2 regions of the Veillonella sp. ZSJB6 genome follow, and region 2 is predicted to be linked to the other one. Evidence: a T-box and tRNA genes for the amino acid it is inferred to sense, from the RefSeq annotation. Region 2 holds a T-box; the other holds one or more tRNA genes.
What was found. A T-box is a leader RNA that pairs with one kind of tRNA and senses whether it is charged. The one in region 2 lies ahead of cysS (cysteine--tRNA ligase), so its partner is inferred to be a tRNA-Cys.
Positions count from the first base shown of each region.

Region 1: it has a tRNA-Cys gene. The T-box ahead of cysS (cysteine--tRNA ligase) is inferred to sense a tRNA for this amino acid. The anticodon was not compared.

Region 1 is NZ_JBPUGE010000001.1:492,092-499,253, reverse strand. Features, by position in the region: gene ACSV5T_RS02355 (CvfB family protein) at 1-716, shown strand, start outside; gene trkA (Trk system potassium transporter TrkA) at 722-2,062, shown strand; gene ACSV5T_RS02345 (TrkH family potassium uptake protein) at 2,075-3,562, shown strand; gene ACSV5T_RS02340 (MBL fold metallo-hydrolase) at 3,575-4,171, shown strand; tRNA gene ACSV5T_RS02335 (tRNA-Asp) at 4,222-4,297, shown strand; tRNA gene ACSV5T_RS02330 (tRNA-Phe) at 4,303-4,378, shown strand; tRNA gene ACSV5T_RS02325 (tRNA-Gly) at 4,386-4,460, shown strand; tRNA gene ACSV5T_RS02320 (tRNA-Cys) at 4,470-4,544, shown strand; tRNA gene ACSV5T_RS02315 (tRNA-Leu) at 4,559-4,647, shown strand; gene ACSV5T_RS02310 (DUF523 domain-containing protein) at 4,720-5,175, shown strand; gene ACSV5T_RS02305 (phosphoethanolamine transferase) at 5,301-7,133, opposite strand.
Region 2 is NZ_JBPUGE010000001.1:304,122-311,283, forward strand. Features, by position in the region: gene ispD (2-C-methyl-D-erythritol 4-phosphate cytidylyltransferase) at 1-797, shown strand, start outside; gene gltX (glutamate--tRNA ligase) at 800-2,269, shown strand; gene ACSV5T_RS01420 (bile acid:sodium symporter family protein) at 2,403-3,356, shown strand; T-box leader at 3,599-3,804, shown strand; gene cysS (cysteine--tRNA ligase) at 3,854-5,302, shown strand; gene ACSV5T_RS01430 (Mini-ribonuclease 3) at 5,292-5,768, shown strand; gene rlmB (23S rRNA (guanosine(2251)-2'-O)-methyltransferase RlmB) at 5,770-6,501, shown strand; gene ACSV5T_RS01440 (NYN domain-containing protein) at 6,504-7,037, shown strand; gene sigH (RNA polymerase sporulation sigma factor SigH) at 7,110-7,162, shown strand, end outside.

The DNA.
Region 1 (7,162 bases), 190 kb from region 2:
TAACTGCGTCTATGCGTTTACCTGCGATGAAGGTAGGTCAAATTGGCTATGTTGAGGTAATCAACACTACAAACTTTGGCTGTTTCGTTGAGGTTGGCACTGAGCGTGGTATCTTTATGCCACATGCTGAGATGCGTGGACGTCCTCAAGTTGGTGAAAAGGTTTGGGTTCGCCTATATACTGATAAATCTGGTCGATTTGCAGTATCTATGGATGTAGATGATGAAATGCGTCGTGCTTCTAAGGCCGCTACAGAGGCTAAGGTAGGACAACTAGTTAAGGGTGCTATTTATAACTTAACTAGTGATGGGGCATTCTTTATTACTCCAGAACGATGGATAGCCTTTTTACATCGCTCAGAAATGACGAGAAAACTAAAGGTTGGGGAGATGGTTGAAGGTCGCGTTACCTTTAAACGTGATGATGGCCGAATCAATGTATCCATGCGCCCTACCAAGGAAAAGGCCCTCATATCTGATGGAGATATTATTATGGAATATCTTCTTAACCGTGGTGGTAAGATGCCGTATAGTGATGAATCTTCTGCTATGTTGATTAAAGATAAGTTTAACATCAGCAAAGCCGCGTTTAAACGTGCTTTAGGGCATTTGATGAAAGAGAAAAAGATTGTTCAAGATGATGGTTGGACATTATTAACTGAAATAGGCCGTCAATGGACACCTCCTGTTAGTAATGAATCACAAGAAGAGGAATAAAGACGATGAAAATTGTCATTGTAGGTGCTGGTAAGGTTGGCTATTCCTTGGCACAACGCCTGATACAAGATGATCATGATGTGTACGTTATCGATCGGTCATCAGAACGCATACAAAATCTTGAAAATACCTTAGATGTTAGCCTTGTTCAAGGTAACGGCAGTGATATACAATTGCTCAATGAAATCGGTATGGAAGATGTAGGAATGTTTATTGCTGTTACCGATTCTGATGAAGTAAATATGCTATCCTGTGCTGTAGCTAAAATGACAGGTGTTCCTACAACGATTGCTCGTGTTCGGGATAATACTGTAGCAGAACATATGGATGATGAGATGCGTGCCAAATTAGGCGTAGATTTGTTCATTAATCCTGAAATGGTTACGGCTCAAGAGCTTTTACAAATTTTAGAAACGCCTTCAGCTATTGATGTTGAGGACTTTGGTCAAGGCGCTGTGCGCCTCATGGAATTTAAGATTACAGATGATATTCCATTAATAGGACAACCTTTAAAAGAAATCCAATTCCCTGAAGGTGTTTTACTAGTAGGTGTTTTACGCTATGGTGAAATGATTATTCCTCATGGTGAAAGTATTCTACAGCCTGATGATAGTGTATTCTTTTTAGGCTTGAAAGATGCCGTTGAAGAGGTAGAAAGTCTTTGGTTCCATAATCATAATACATTCTATAAAAGAGCTGTTATCATTGGAGCTGGCCTTTTAGGTAGAAATTTAACGGTCCTTTTGGAGCAAGCTGGATTTTCGGTTAAAGTTATTGAAAAGAATTTTGACCGTTGTGAACAGCTAGCAAACCTTGTGGATAAGACAATTGTTATTAATGGGGATGCTACGGATTTCGATCTCTTAGAAGCAGAAGAAATTGCTGATAGTGATGTTATTATTGCACTTACAGATGATGATAAACTCAATCTATTAGTTGCTCTTGTAGGTAAGCATATGGGGATCCCTAAGACTGTAGTACGTGTAGGGCGACCTGAATACATTATGCTTATGGAACAAGTAGGCATTGATGTCGTATTCTCTCCACGTTTATTTACAGCTAGTCAAATTTTACGTTTTGTTCGAAGCGGAGAAGGTGTTTTATCAATCTCTACCTTTGAAGGTGGAAAAGCGGAATCTATTGAGGTTGCTATTACAAGTGAATCACCTGTAGCCGGTAAACAATTGAAAGATATACGTTTACCAGGGAAGGCTTTAGTAGGTGTTATTTTGCGTGGTGATGAAGCCATTGTGCCACGTGGTAATACTGAGATTTTAGATGGAGATCACATTGTTCTCTTTGCGTTACCTGAATCAGTAAGTAAATTACTTAAATATCTAACCTAGTTTGGAGGGACTATGCGCATTCAAATTGTCATGTCCTTAGTGGGGCGGCTATTATATATATTTGGGATTTTTACATTGATACCCTTTATATATGGTGTCGTATTTGAAACTGCATATTGGTCATTTTTGATTACCACCGGTATTTCATTCGGCTTAGGTGGACTTTTATCTTATTATGGCAAAGAAAGTCAAAGCTTTAGTCTTCGCGATGGGTTTTTAGTAGTATCAGCTACATGGATATTAACCGTTATCTTAGGCTCCTTACCATTTCTTGGTAGTGGTATTTTAGTCAATGTATTTGATGCGCTGTTTGAAGCTACATCTGGGATTACTGCAACTGGTGCTACTATTATTAATAGTGTAGATGATTTACCGAATACATTTGTATTATGGCGTGGACTTATGCACTGGATTGGTGGGATGGGTATTATCGTCCTTATTTTATCCTTCTTAAAAAATCTTGGTGCTGACGCAGCTCATATGTTTAATGCAGAAGCTTCGGTACCAAAACCAGGTGTAGTTATGCCTCGTATTCAATCAATGGCTACAAAACTTTGGCGGTTATATATTGTGTTCACTGGAGTTTGTTTCCTCATGCTATGGGCGGGTGGAATCGAACCATTTGATGCACTTAATTATGCATTTTCTATTATATCTACAGGTGGTTTTACACCTACATCAGCTGGTACGTTTGTTTATGAGCAGAATAACTATATTTGCTTTGTATTTATATTCTTTATGATATTAGCAGGCGGAAATTTTTCTGTATACTATAATGCTCTTCATAAAGGGATTCGTATTTTAATTGATGATTTTGAAACACGCATGTATTGGCTTGTAATTCTAATAGGCATTATAATTATTGGATTATCATTAGCCTTACAATCTACTATAAATGATCCAATACAAATTATTAGGGATGCGTCCTTCAATCTTGTATCGATTCAAACTGGTAGTGGATTTGCTGTTAGCGATTATGATTTATGGCCTGCTGCAGCTCAGATGATGCTCTTTATTTCATCATTTTTTGGTGGTTGTAGTGGTTCTACCACAGGGGGCGTTAAAATTATACGTCTCATTATTTTAATTAAAAGTAGTATCATTTATCTGCGTAAATCGATTCATCCAGATATGGTTCAAGTTGTACGCATCAATGGTAAACCAATGCCTACCAAGTGGATTCAAATGACACAACAATTTTTATTTTTATACTTAATGATTTATGTTGTTTCTGTCTTTTTGATGACTTGCACTGGTTTATCCACATATGATTCTATGCAAGTGATAACAGCATTCTTAAGTAATGTTGGCCTTGGTTTTGGTGGATTCGGTCCCACTGATTCCTTTGGTGCTATGCCTGACTCAGCAAAATGTATAGCTATTGTTGATATGATATTGGGGCGTTTAGAATTATTTACCATTCTTGTTATGCTTCATCCTCAATTCTGGGAAGGGTATTTTATAAAAAAACAATCTTCCAAGCGGTATCGTATTTTATAGGGGGCGAATAATATGAATATTATAAAACGCCCTCTAGGGCTTTATAAAGCGAATTGCTACGTACTTGTTAAAGAGGGTAAATCTTTAATAATTGATCCTGGATTTCATAGTAAGCATATCATTGAAATGGTAGGGGATTCTGAACCAATAGCAGTTCTATTAACACATGGTCATTGTGACCATGTGTCAGCTCTTGATGAGGTATGTGAGCATTATAATATTCCTGCTTATTTACATCCTTTAGATCAAGAATTGTTACAATTAATTCGTCGCAGACCAAGTGTTTACAAGAAGAAAATGTATACTAATTGTAACGATTTAGTAATAGGTAAACTACAATTAGGACCCTTTGAAGTTATTGTCCATCACACACCTGGGCATAGTGCTGGTTCTGTTTGTTTTGAAATTGAAGGACATCTATTTTCAGGGGATACTGTATTCAAACAAAATGTAGGGAATACTGACAATTATAATAGTAATCCAGAAGATTTGATTAATAGTTTGAAGTATATATTAACTTTGTCTAAGGATTTAATAATCGACCCAGGACATAAAGAATCCACAACATTAAAAGATGAAGAAGAATTCATCAAAAATATTGTAGGATAGTGTTGACAAAAGTACTGATAACCGATATACTAAGCAAGTACTTTGGATACGGCCCCGTGGTGTAGCGGTTAACATGTCGCCCTGTCACGGCGAAGATCGTCAGTTCAAATCTGATCGGGGTCGCCATTCATGCCTCGGTAGCTCAGTTGGTAGAGCAACGGACTGAAAATCCGTGTGTCGACAGTTCGATTCTGTCCTGAGGCACCATGTACATGCGGGAATAGCTCAGCGGTAGAGCACCGCCTTGCCAAGGCGGGGGTCGCGAGTTCGAATCTCGTTTCCCGCTCCAACTTTATATGGCGGCATAGCCAAGCGGTAAGGCAGAGGTCTGCAAAACCTTTATTCCCCAGTTCGATTCTGGGTGCCGCCTCCACAAACGTTACCCATGCCGGGGTGGCGGAACAGGCAGACGCAACGGACTTAAAATCCGTCGGTTGGAAACAACCGTACCGGTTCGATTCCGGTCCTCGGCACCAATTAAGACTAACTTCGGTTAGTCTTTTTTTCTTATGTAAATTAAGTTTTAATACTACATATTAAATAATACTATGAATAAGAAACCTAAATTGCTAATTAGTGAATGTCTATGCGGCGTATCATGTCGTTATGATGGAAAAGATAATTATATAGGGAAATTACCATTGTTAAAAGAAATGTTTGATTTAGTACCTGTATGTCCAGAAGTATTAGGTGGACTTAGTACACCGCGTGATCCTGCAGAGCGACAAGGAGAACGTATATGTACGGCTAATGGGACTGATGTAACTAAAGAATTCCTTATAGGCGCTCAGAATACATTAGATATAGCTTTTCAAAATGGGTGTAATCGGGCTCTAATGAAAGCAAAAAGCCCTAGTTGCGGCTATAAGCGTATTTACGATGGCACCTTTAGTAAAACCCTACGGGATGGTCATGGATGCACTGTAGAGGCTCTATTAAAGAATAATATTGAAGTGTATACAGAAGATGATATTGATCTATTAATAGGACAAAAAAAGAGATGAGTTTTAACTCATCTCTTTTTGTTTTTTATTACTTTACTATAACCTTAACTGGCTATTATTACATAATTATATGCTTTACTGATAACAGATTAATATGCTTAACTCAGTACAAGAAATAGTCCAGATTATTTACCTGCATTTACAGGATCGTTAGTTAATGGTTGTTCCCCTAGTAAGGTAGTAAGGTTATGTAAATTAAATCGATACTTATCATTACTGAAGTCTCGTGTTGCATCATAACGTTGGTTAGGTGCATGCATAAGACCGATTAATGTGTCATATAGTAAATCATTTGTAAAGTATTGATGTTCGTGCTTAGTAAGTTCCTCTGCAGTTTGAGGATACGCTGCACGATATTGAGGAGATAAATAAATCCAGAATGGAATGTGAGTCATAACAAAGTCAAATGTATCTGGGTTATGAGATTTATCTAAACTTTCACCGTGGTCAGAGAAATAGACCATAGCTTGTAAGTTTAATTTTTCCTTACCATACGTATAGATTTGTTGTAATAACCAATCAGTATAAAGTTGGCTATTAGCATATGCTTCTTGGCCATCTGGATACGGGCCTTGTTTCCATTTACTAAACTCATGAGGGTAACGGTCATTGTAATAAATATGGCTCCCCATGATATGAATAACAATAAAGTTATTTTTCGTAGGATCTACAGATTGTAATAAAGGCAATAAAGATTCATCATAGCGGTCAGAGAATGCATATGATTCGTGAGACCATTTTGTAGTATCTGCTGTTTTGGCCATTAGAGAAATGGCTGTATCGTATTCACCAAATACACCTTGGTTACTAAACCAAGAAGTAGTATAACCAGCCTTTTTAGCTACGTCTAAGATGTTTGCTGAATCAAGGAATGGTTTATCATCATATTGATTGCGTTCAGATAAAGCGCGTTCTAGAGTAGGTACTGTTTGTACATAGGATGAATATGCGTTATCAAAGAACACAAAATCTTTGTTATCAGAGCGCATATTACCTTGCCATGGTGTATCGTCATAAGGGAAGTTTGGATTATAAACCTTCATATAATCACGAGAACTAGACTCACCAATTACTAATATGATCGTACCTGGTGTTTTATTGGCAGAGGTTTCCTTTGTATCTAAATTAAAGGAATCGAAAACTAAATGATGGTTATCATTATATTGTTGCATCTGTTTTACATAATCGCCAGCAGCAATCCAGTTTGCTACAATACATGTTTTAGGGAATAAGAAGAATGGTACATATACTAAGAATGCTACTATAGATGCAATTAGCAATGTAGAGCGCATAGGTCGTGTAGTATTTAAGTTTACCACTGCTTTCATTCCTAGATTAGACCAGTAGAGTAGATACGTCCAAGCTACTAGACCGATACCAACAGCGATAAGACCAGGAATACCAGCAGCATTTTTTAAGAATCCAAAGGCTTCCTCAGGGTTTGTCATATATACTGCTAGTAAACTAGCTGGCGTTAAACAATGCCATGTAGTTAAGTAGTATCCAATTTGTAAGAATGGAATAAGACTTAATATCATGGTAATGATTGCCATGATTAATGATGTGGTTTTATGAAGGCGATTCGTTTGATTTAGTAAGAATTGAATTCCAGATAAGCCCATAAAAATGAGTAGGCCAAATAAGAAGTCATTAGCGAATTCATAGAAATATAAAGGCTTAACATAGGACCAGTGGAAAAGGAGTGGGAATGTAAGAGCCCAAAGAATACCAACTAATCCATATCCTAAAAATGGTCTATGAAAAACGGTACACCCCATAAAGTATTGAAATAAAAAAGTACCTACAATTGTTGGTACTGCTAAAATCGTTATATCTTCAACATCTAGTCCTAGTGTAATAGGTTCATAGATGAAAAATAGAGCTATATATAAAACAATACCAATGATACCAAAGCGAAAGATGGGGTTTCTCCCAATTTGCTTTAAACTAGATAACATAATAAATCCCCTCTTGTAGGAATACACAA
Region 2 (7,162 bases):
TCCATGGTGCAGCTACTGTAGGTGTTCCGGCTACGGATACCATTAAACGGGTTAATACAGATCATAATGTTTTGGAAACATTACATCGTAGTGAGTTATATCAAATTCAAACGCCACAAGGCTTTCAAAAAGACTTGTTTGTAGAGGCTCATCAAGCGGCTTATGAAACAAAGTATCTTGGCACAGATGATGTATCTTTAGTAGAGTATATAGGAAAGCCTGTACATATAGTTGAAGGAGACTATTGTAATATAAAGGTAACAACACCGAATGATATTGCAGTAGCTAAACGATATTTAGGAATTGAGGATACACGTATGCGCGTTGGATTTGGTTATGATATTCATCAATTAAAAGCAGGTCGCCCTTGTATTCTTGGCGGTGTTCGTATCGAATCTGAACTTGGTCCTGATGGTCATTCCGATGCGGATGTTCTCATTCATGCATTGATGGATGCCATGCTAGGTGCTGCAGGTTTACGAGATATTGGATATTATTTCCCGCCTGAAGATGACCAGTATAAAGGGATTTCTAGCATGCTTTTACTAGAAAAGGTTAATTCCTTATTGAAAGAACGTGGGTTACAAGCCTATAATATAGATATTATGGTTATTTCAGAGACACCTAAGTTAAAGCCGCACATCGATACGATGAAGGCGAATTTACAATCTGTTTTAGAAATACCATTAGAACGTATTAGTATTAAAGCGACAACAAACGAAATGCTAGGTGCTATTGGGCGCCGTGAAGGCATTGCTGCACAAGCTGTCGTTTCTGTATATGAAGGAGAGGTATAATCATGAGTTCCATGAAAGTTCGTTTTGCTCCAAGCCCTACGGGTCCATTCCATATTGGTGGTGCTCGTTCTGCTTTGTTTAACTGGCTATTAGCACGTAAGGAAAAAGGCACATTTGTATTGCGTATTGAAGATACGGATTTGGCTCGTTCCACACGTGAAAGTGAAGAAAATATCAAAGCTTCCTTACAATGGCTTGGCATGAACTGGGATGAAGGTATTGATGTAGGTGGCGACAATGGCCCTTACCGTCAAACAGAACGTCTCGATTTATATAAAGAAGTAACACAACGCTTATTAGACGAAGGCAAAGCTTATGAGTGCTACTGCACACCAGAAGAATTAGATGCTGTTCGTCAAGAACAAATGGAGCGTGGCGAAACACCTAAATATAATGGTCATTGCCAACACTTAGACGAAGAAACTAAGGCTAAATATATTGCAGAAGGTCGTAAACCAACAATTCGCTTACGCGTTCCTTTGAATAAAACATATGCATTCGACGATATGGTACGTGGCCATGTATCTTTTGAGTCCAACGGTGTAGGTGACTTTGTTATCGTTAAATCCGATGGTATTCCTGTATATAACTTTGCGGTAGTAATGGACGATCATATGATGGGTATTACTCACGTTATTCGTGCAGAGGAACATTTATCTAATACACCACGTCAAATGGCTATTTATGAAGCTTTAGGTTGGGAAGTACCTAAGTTTGGCCACATTTCCTTGATTCTTGGTAAAGATTACAAGAAAATGTCCAAACGTCATGGTGCTACTTCTGTTGAACAATACAAACAATTAGGCTACTTGCCAGAAGCACTTGTAAACTTCTTAGCGCTTCTAGGTTGGGCTCCAGAAGGGGAAGAGGAGTTCTTTACACAAGATGAATTGATTCAAGCCTTCTCTATGGATCGCGTAGCTAAGAACCCTGCCGTATTCGACATTGATAAATTGAACCATATCAACTTCCACTACATGAAAAACTTGAGCGATGAAGAGTTATTCCATCTTTGCTTACCTCATTTGAAAGAGGTTGGTTTGGCTCCAGATAGCTTAAATCAAGCGGATATTGATTGGTTGACATTGTTATGCTCCACATTCCGCGATCATATTAGCTATGGTGCGCAAATTAAGGATCATGTAGGCATGTTCATGGGCGAAACAGTATTCCTTGAAGAAGGTCATGAAGAGGAATTGCGTGCTGTATTGAATGAAGAAACAGCGCCAACAGTTCTAGGTGCATTCCGTAATGCATTGGCAGAACTTGATGAAATTACACCTGACGTTGTAAAAGCAACGATTAAAGCTGTTATGAAAGAAACTGCTTTGAAGGGGAAATTCGTATTCATGCCAATCCGTGTGGCTTTAACAGGTCAAATGCATGGTCCAGATTTGAATAATATCGTTACATTACTTGGTAAAGAAAAATGCTTACATCGCTTAGACAATGTTAGCGCTTTAACAAAATAGTAATAGAAGCTAATTTAAAAGCTCTCATAGCTGAGGTTATGAGAGCTTTTTTATGTATATTGAGATTATTCAATAGAAATGCTATAATAATCGGCGTCTTTTATTTTTATTTATTATGAAAGTGAGTGCTTTTATGAGTATTATTCGTTCTCTTAACCACTTGTTCAATAGCTACCTTTCATGGATCGTGCTATTGATGGCAGTGCTAGCGTATTTATTACCAACTGTATTTTCTTGGATGACGCCGTACATTGCGTACATGCTTCAATTTGTTATGTTTGCCATGGGGTTAACATTAACAGCGCAAGTATTCCTTGATGTATTTAAGCAACCAATGAAGGTTATTCTTGTATCTGTTATCCAATTCTTATGGATGCCATTGGCAGGTTTCTTAGTGGCCCTTATCTTTAATTTCCCGCCAGAAATTGGTATCGGCTTCATCTTATTAGGTGCTTGCCCTGGTGGTACAGCTTCTAATGTTATGACATTCCTTGCTAATGGTAATGTTCCTTTATCTGTATCTGCAACGACTGTATCTACATTATTGGCTCCGATTTTGACACCTTTATTCGTTGTACTCTATGCAGGTGCTACATCTTCCATTGAAATTCAATTCATGCCGATGTTTATTTCTATCGTAAAAATCGTATTGGTACCAATTATCTTAGGTATCGTATTGAATTATTTCATCGGTTCTAAGATTGAACCTGTTAAATCTGTATGTCCTACAATTGCGGCTATTGCAGTATTGTTAATCTTGGCTGCTGTAACTGCAGTAAACCAAAAACAAATTGCTGAAACTGGTTTCATCATTTTCGTAGCTTGCTTGGTACAAAATGTGAGTGGTTACGTAGTAACGTACTTCATTTGTAAGGCCCTTAGCATCGATATTTCTTCCCGTCGTGCTATGCAAATTGAAGTGGCAATGCAAAACTCTGCATTATCCGTATCTTTAGCACTTAAACACTTTACACCTCAAGCAGCAGTAGCAGGTGCAGTGTTCTCTATCATCCATAACTTTACAGGCTCTATCTTTGCAGGTATTTGCCGTAAACATGATGATCAAGAAAAATTAGAAAACGCTTAATAGTTAATAACTAATGTTTCAATTATTATTTGTAAGTATACTTTTATAAATGATATTGGCATTAGTGATAAGCGTAGTAAAATATTTTCATTATAGAATTCCTCATCTTTTAAATTCTATATCCAGAATATGCATGTTTAATAGGCTAATTGGATATATTGAGAGATGAGGATTTTCTTGTTCTCATTGACATTCTATAGGATAATTGATACAATATTTACATATCTGAATATAGATGATTACTAATAGCTAAGACTGAAAGAAGTACTCTACAACTAACTTTTTAGCGAGAACCGATGGTGGGAGGGTTCAAGGATAGGTAGACGAAATGCATTCACGAGCTGACACTCCGATTATAGGTAGGTTTGTCCGGTGACGCGCCGTTATGCGATGAGTGGGTACTATATTGGTGCCTAACAGAGTGGAACCGCGGACCATCGTCTCTGTATGAGATGAGGGGTCTTTTTTATTTTACGAACATGGAGGCATCGGTAACGATGAGAGAAATTACAGTTTATAATACTATGACGCGCCAAAAAGAGGTGTTTAATCCTGTAACACCAGGTGAGGCAAAGATGTACGTATGTGGTGTTACACCATATAATCATCCTCATATTGGCAATGCACGTCCATTCGTAACATGGGACGTAATTCGTCGCTACATGAAACATGTAGGCTATAAAGTAACATATGTACAAAACTTTACTGATGTAGATGATAAGATTATCAATACATCTAATGGTGAAGGTGTATCTTGGGATACTATTGCAAACCGTTATATCGATAGCTATTTTGAAGTAATGGATGCACTTGGTGTACAACGTGCTGATATTTATCCTCGTGTTTCTACACATATCGAAGACATTATTGCTATGATTTCTACATTGATTGAAAAAGGCTATGCTTATGAACTCGATGGCGATGTATATTATAGCGTTGATAAATTTGAACATTATGGTGAGTTATCTGGCCGTACATTAGATGATATGGAAGCAGGTGCTCGTATCGAAGTTGATGGCCGTAAGAAAAACCCTATGGATTTTGCATTATGGAAAGCAGCAAAACCAGGTGAACCATATTGGGAAAGCCCTTGGGGAAATGGTCGTCCAGGCTGGCATATTGAATGTTCTGCTATGAGCCAAAAATATTTAGGTACAGAATTTGACTTCCATGGTGGTGGTAGTGATTTGATCTTCCCTCATCATGAAAACGAAATTGCCCAATCTGAAGGTTGTTCTGGTCAACATCCATCTGTACGCTATTGGTTACACAATGGTTTCATTACCATTAATTCTGAAAAAATGTCTAAATCCTTGAATAACTTCTTCTTGGTAAAAGATATTTTGGAACAATATAGCCCAGACGCATTGCGCTACTTCTTGTTGAGCACACATTATCGTAGTCCATTAGATTTCTCTGATGAACGTTTAGAAGAAGCAAATAAATCCTTAGAACGTTTAAGCACTGCTATTGAAAATCTATTGTATCTTGAAAAATGTGAAGCAGGTCCATGTGATGAAGCGCAACACTTATTAGAAAAAGCTAAAGAATATGAAGAAGAATTTGAAGCAGCTATGAGCGATGACTTCAATACTGCGTTAGCTACATCTAGCATGTTCGGTCTTGCTAAAGAGATCAACATTTACTATCAAACTGTAACAGGTCGTGAAGGTGTTGTTTGCCAAGAAGCAATCACTGAAGTAAAACGTATCTTCAAGTTCATGACAGAAGTAATTGGTATTCTTGAAAAAGCATGGGAAGGCAACACAGGTGCTAACGCTGCTGAATACGAAGAATTAATGCAAGTGATCTTGTCTGTACGTCAAGCGTGCCGCGAACAAAAACAATGGGCATTAGCTGATTGCATCCGCGATCGTTTGGCTGAAATCGGTATTACTATTGAGGATTCCCCTCAAGGTGCACGGTGGAAAAAACGTGAAGTTTAAACAATTTCAATTCTTAAAGAATGAAGCGATAAAAAAGTTGACGGCTCTTGAACAAGAGCCGCTTCGTTTGCGTAAACGAACTATAGAGGAGTGCCTCAGTGCAGATGCAGTAATGCTTGCCTATATTGGCGATGCCGTATACTCCATGTATGTTCGTGAACGAGTAGTACAAATGAATATATCCAAGGTACAAGTGTTGCACACAATTGTTACTGAGTTTATTTGTGCTAAGTCACAAGCGAAGGTATTGCTTGAAATAGAGGATACTTTTACAGAACAAGAACAAGCTATTGCAAGACGTGCTAGAAATAGTAATGTAAATGTGCCTAAAAGTAGTTCTGTTCAAGAGTATCGTAGTAGTACAGCTTTTGAAGCAGTACTTGGATTTCTTTATGAAACGCGTCAAGATGAGCGCTTACAAGATATTATGAAGCAAGCCTTTTCAATAACTCTACGAGGTATGTAGTATGGATAATTATATTGTAGGTCGCAATGCGGTTAAAGAGGCCCTTAAAAGTGGTCGTTCCATCCAGCGCATTATGGTCAGTGAAGATAAGGTTAAAACAGGTCTAGCTGATATTGTTGGCCTTGCTAAATCTCAAGGCATTGAAGTGCGTCCAACGCCTATCAAACAAATGAATAAATATGATTTAGAGGTACCACACCAAGGTGTTATTGCTCTTGTTTCTGCTGTTCAATTTAAGGAACTCGGTGAAGTATTACAAGAGACGAATCATGAGGTACCTTTGCTTATTTTGACGGATGGCGTTGAAGATCCACATAATATGGGTGCTATCATCCGTACTGCGGAATGTGTAGGGGCTACGGCTGTACTCATTCCTAAGCGTCACAATGCACCTATTAATGCTACCGTAGCTAAAACATCAGCAGGTGCTATTGAACAAATTCCACTCGTGCAAGTTGGGAATGTAGCTCAAACTATTAAACAACTTCAAAAACAAGGTTTCTGGGTTATGGGCGCTCATATGGAAGGTGATCGCACTTTATACGAGGCGGATATGACAATTCCTACAGTTATCGTTATAGGTAACGAAGGAAAGGGGATTAGCCGCGTTGTGAAAGAGGCTTGTGACTTCCTTGTTACCATTCCTATGTATGGGAATTTAAATTCTTTGAATGCATCTGTGGCGGCAGCAGTTCTTATGTATGAGGCTGTACGTCAACGACAAGCGAAATAATTATGCTAAAAGATATCTTAATTGTAGATGGATATAATGTGATATTCGCCTGGACTCATCTAAAGAAACTCGCCCATGAGTCATTAGAACATGCCCGTATGGAGCTTCGAGATAGACTGTTAAACTACGGAAAATTCAAGGGATATGAAGTTATCCTTGTATTTGATGGTAAATATACAAAATCTGGAGGCTCTGTAGAGGCTATTACGAGCGGATTTCTCGAAGTGTATACTGAGGATGGAGAGACGGCGGATTCCTTTATTGAACGAGAGGTATTTTTGCGGAAAGGCAAATATACTAATGTATATGTTGTAACCTCTGATGGAGCTGAACAAAATCAAATTCTTGGATCTGGAGGCTTGCGCATTCCAGCTCGAGAATTACAAAATATGATTCGCATAGCTAAGGAAGAGGAACGACTACAATACGCTCATGAACATAGACGAGATCAATTTAGCTTGCGACGTAATGAAGTAGGAGGGTTATTATCTCCTGAAGTAGCTGAAAAGCTAGAGAAATTACGGCGTGGCCATTGATAGTTGAAAATCACATATAGTTCCAGTATAATGAATATATTGGTTTTTCTGCTCAATTGTAAGGAGGAGCATATGAACACAATTCATACACGCAAGCCCGATTACAATTTCAAAGAAATGACCGA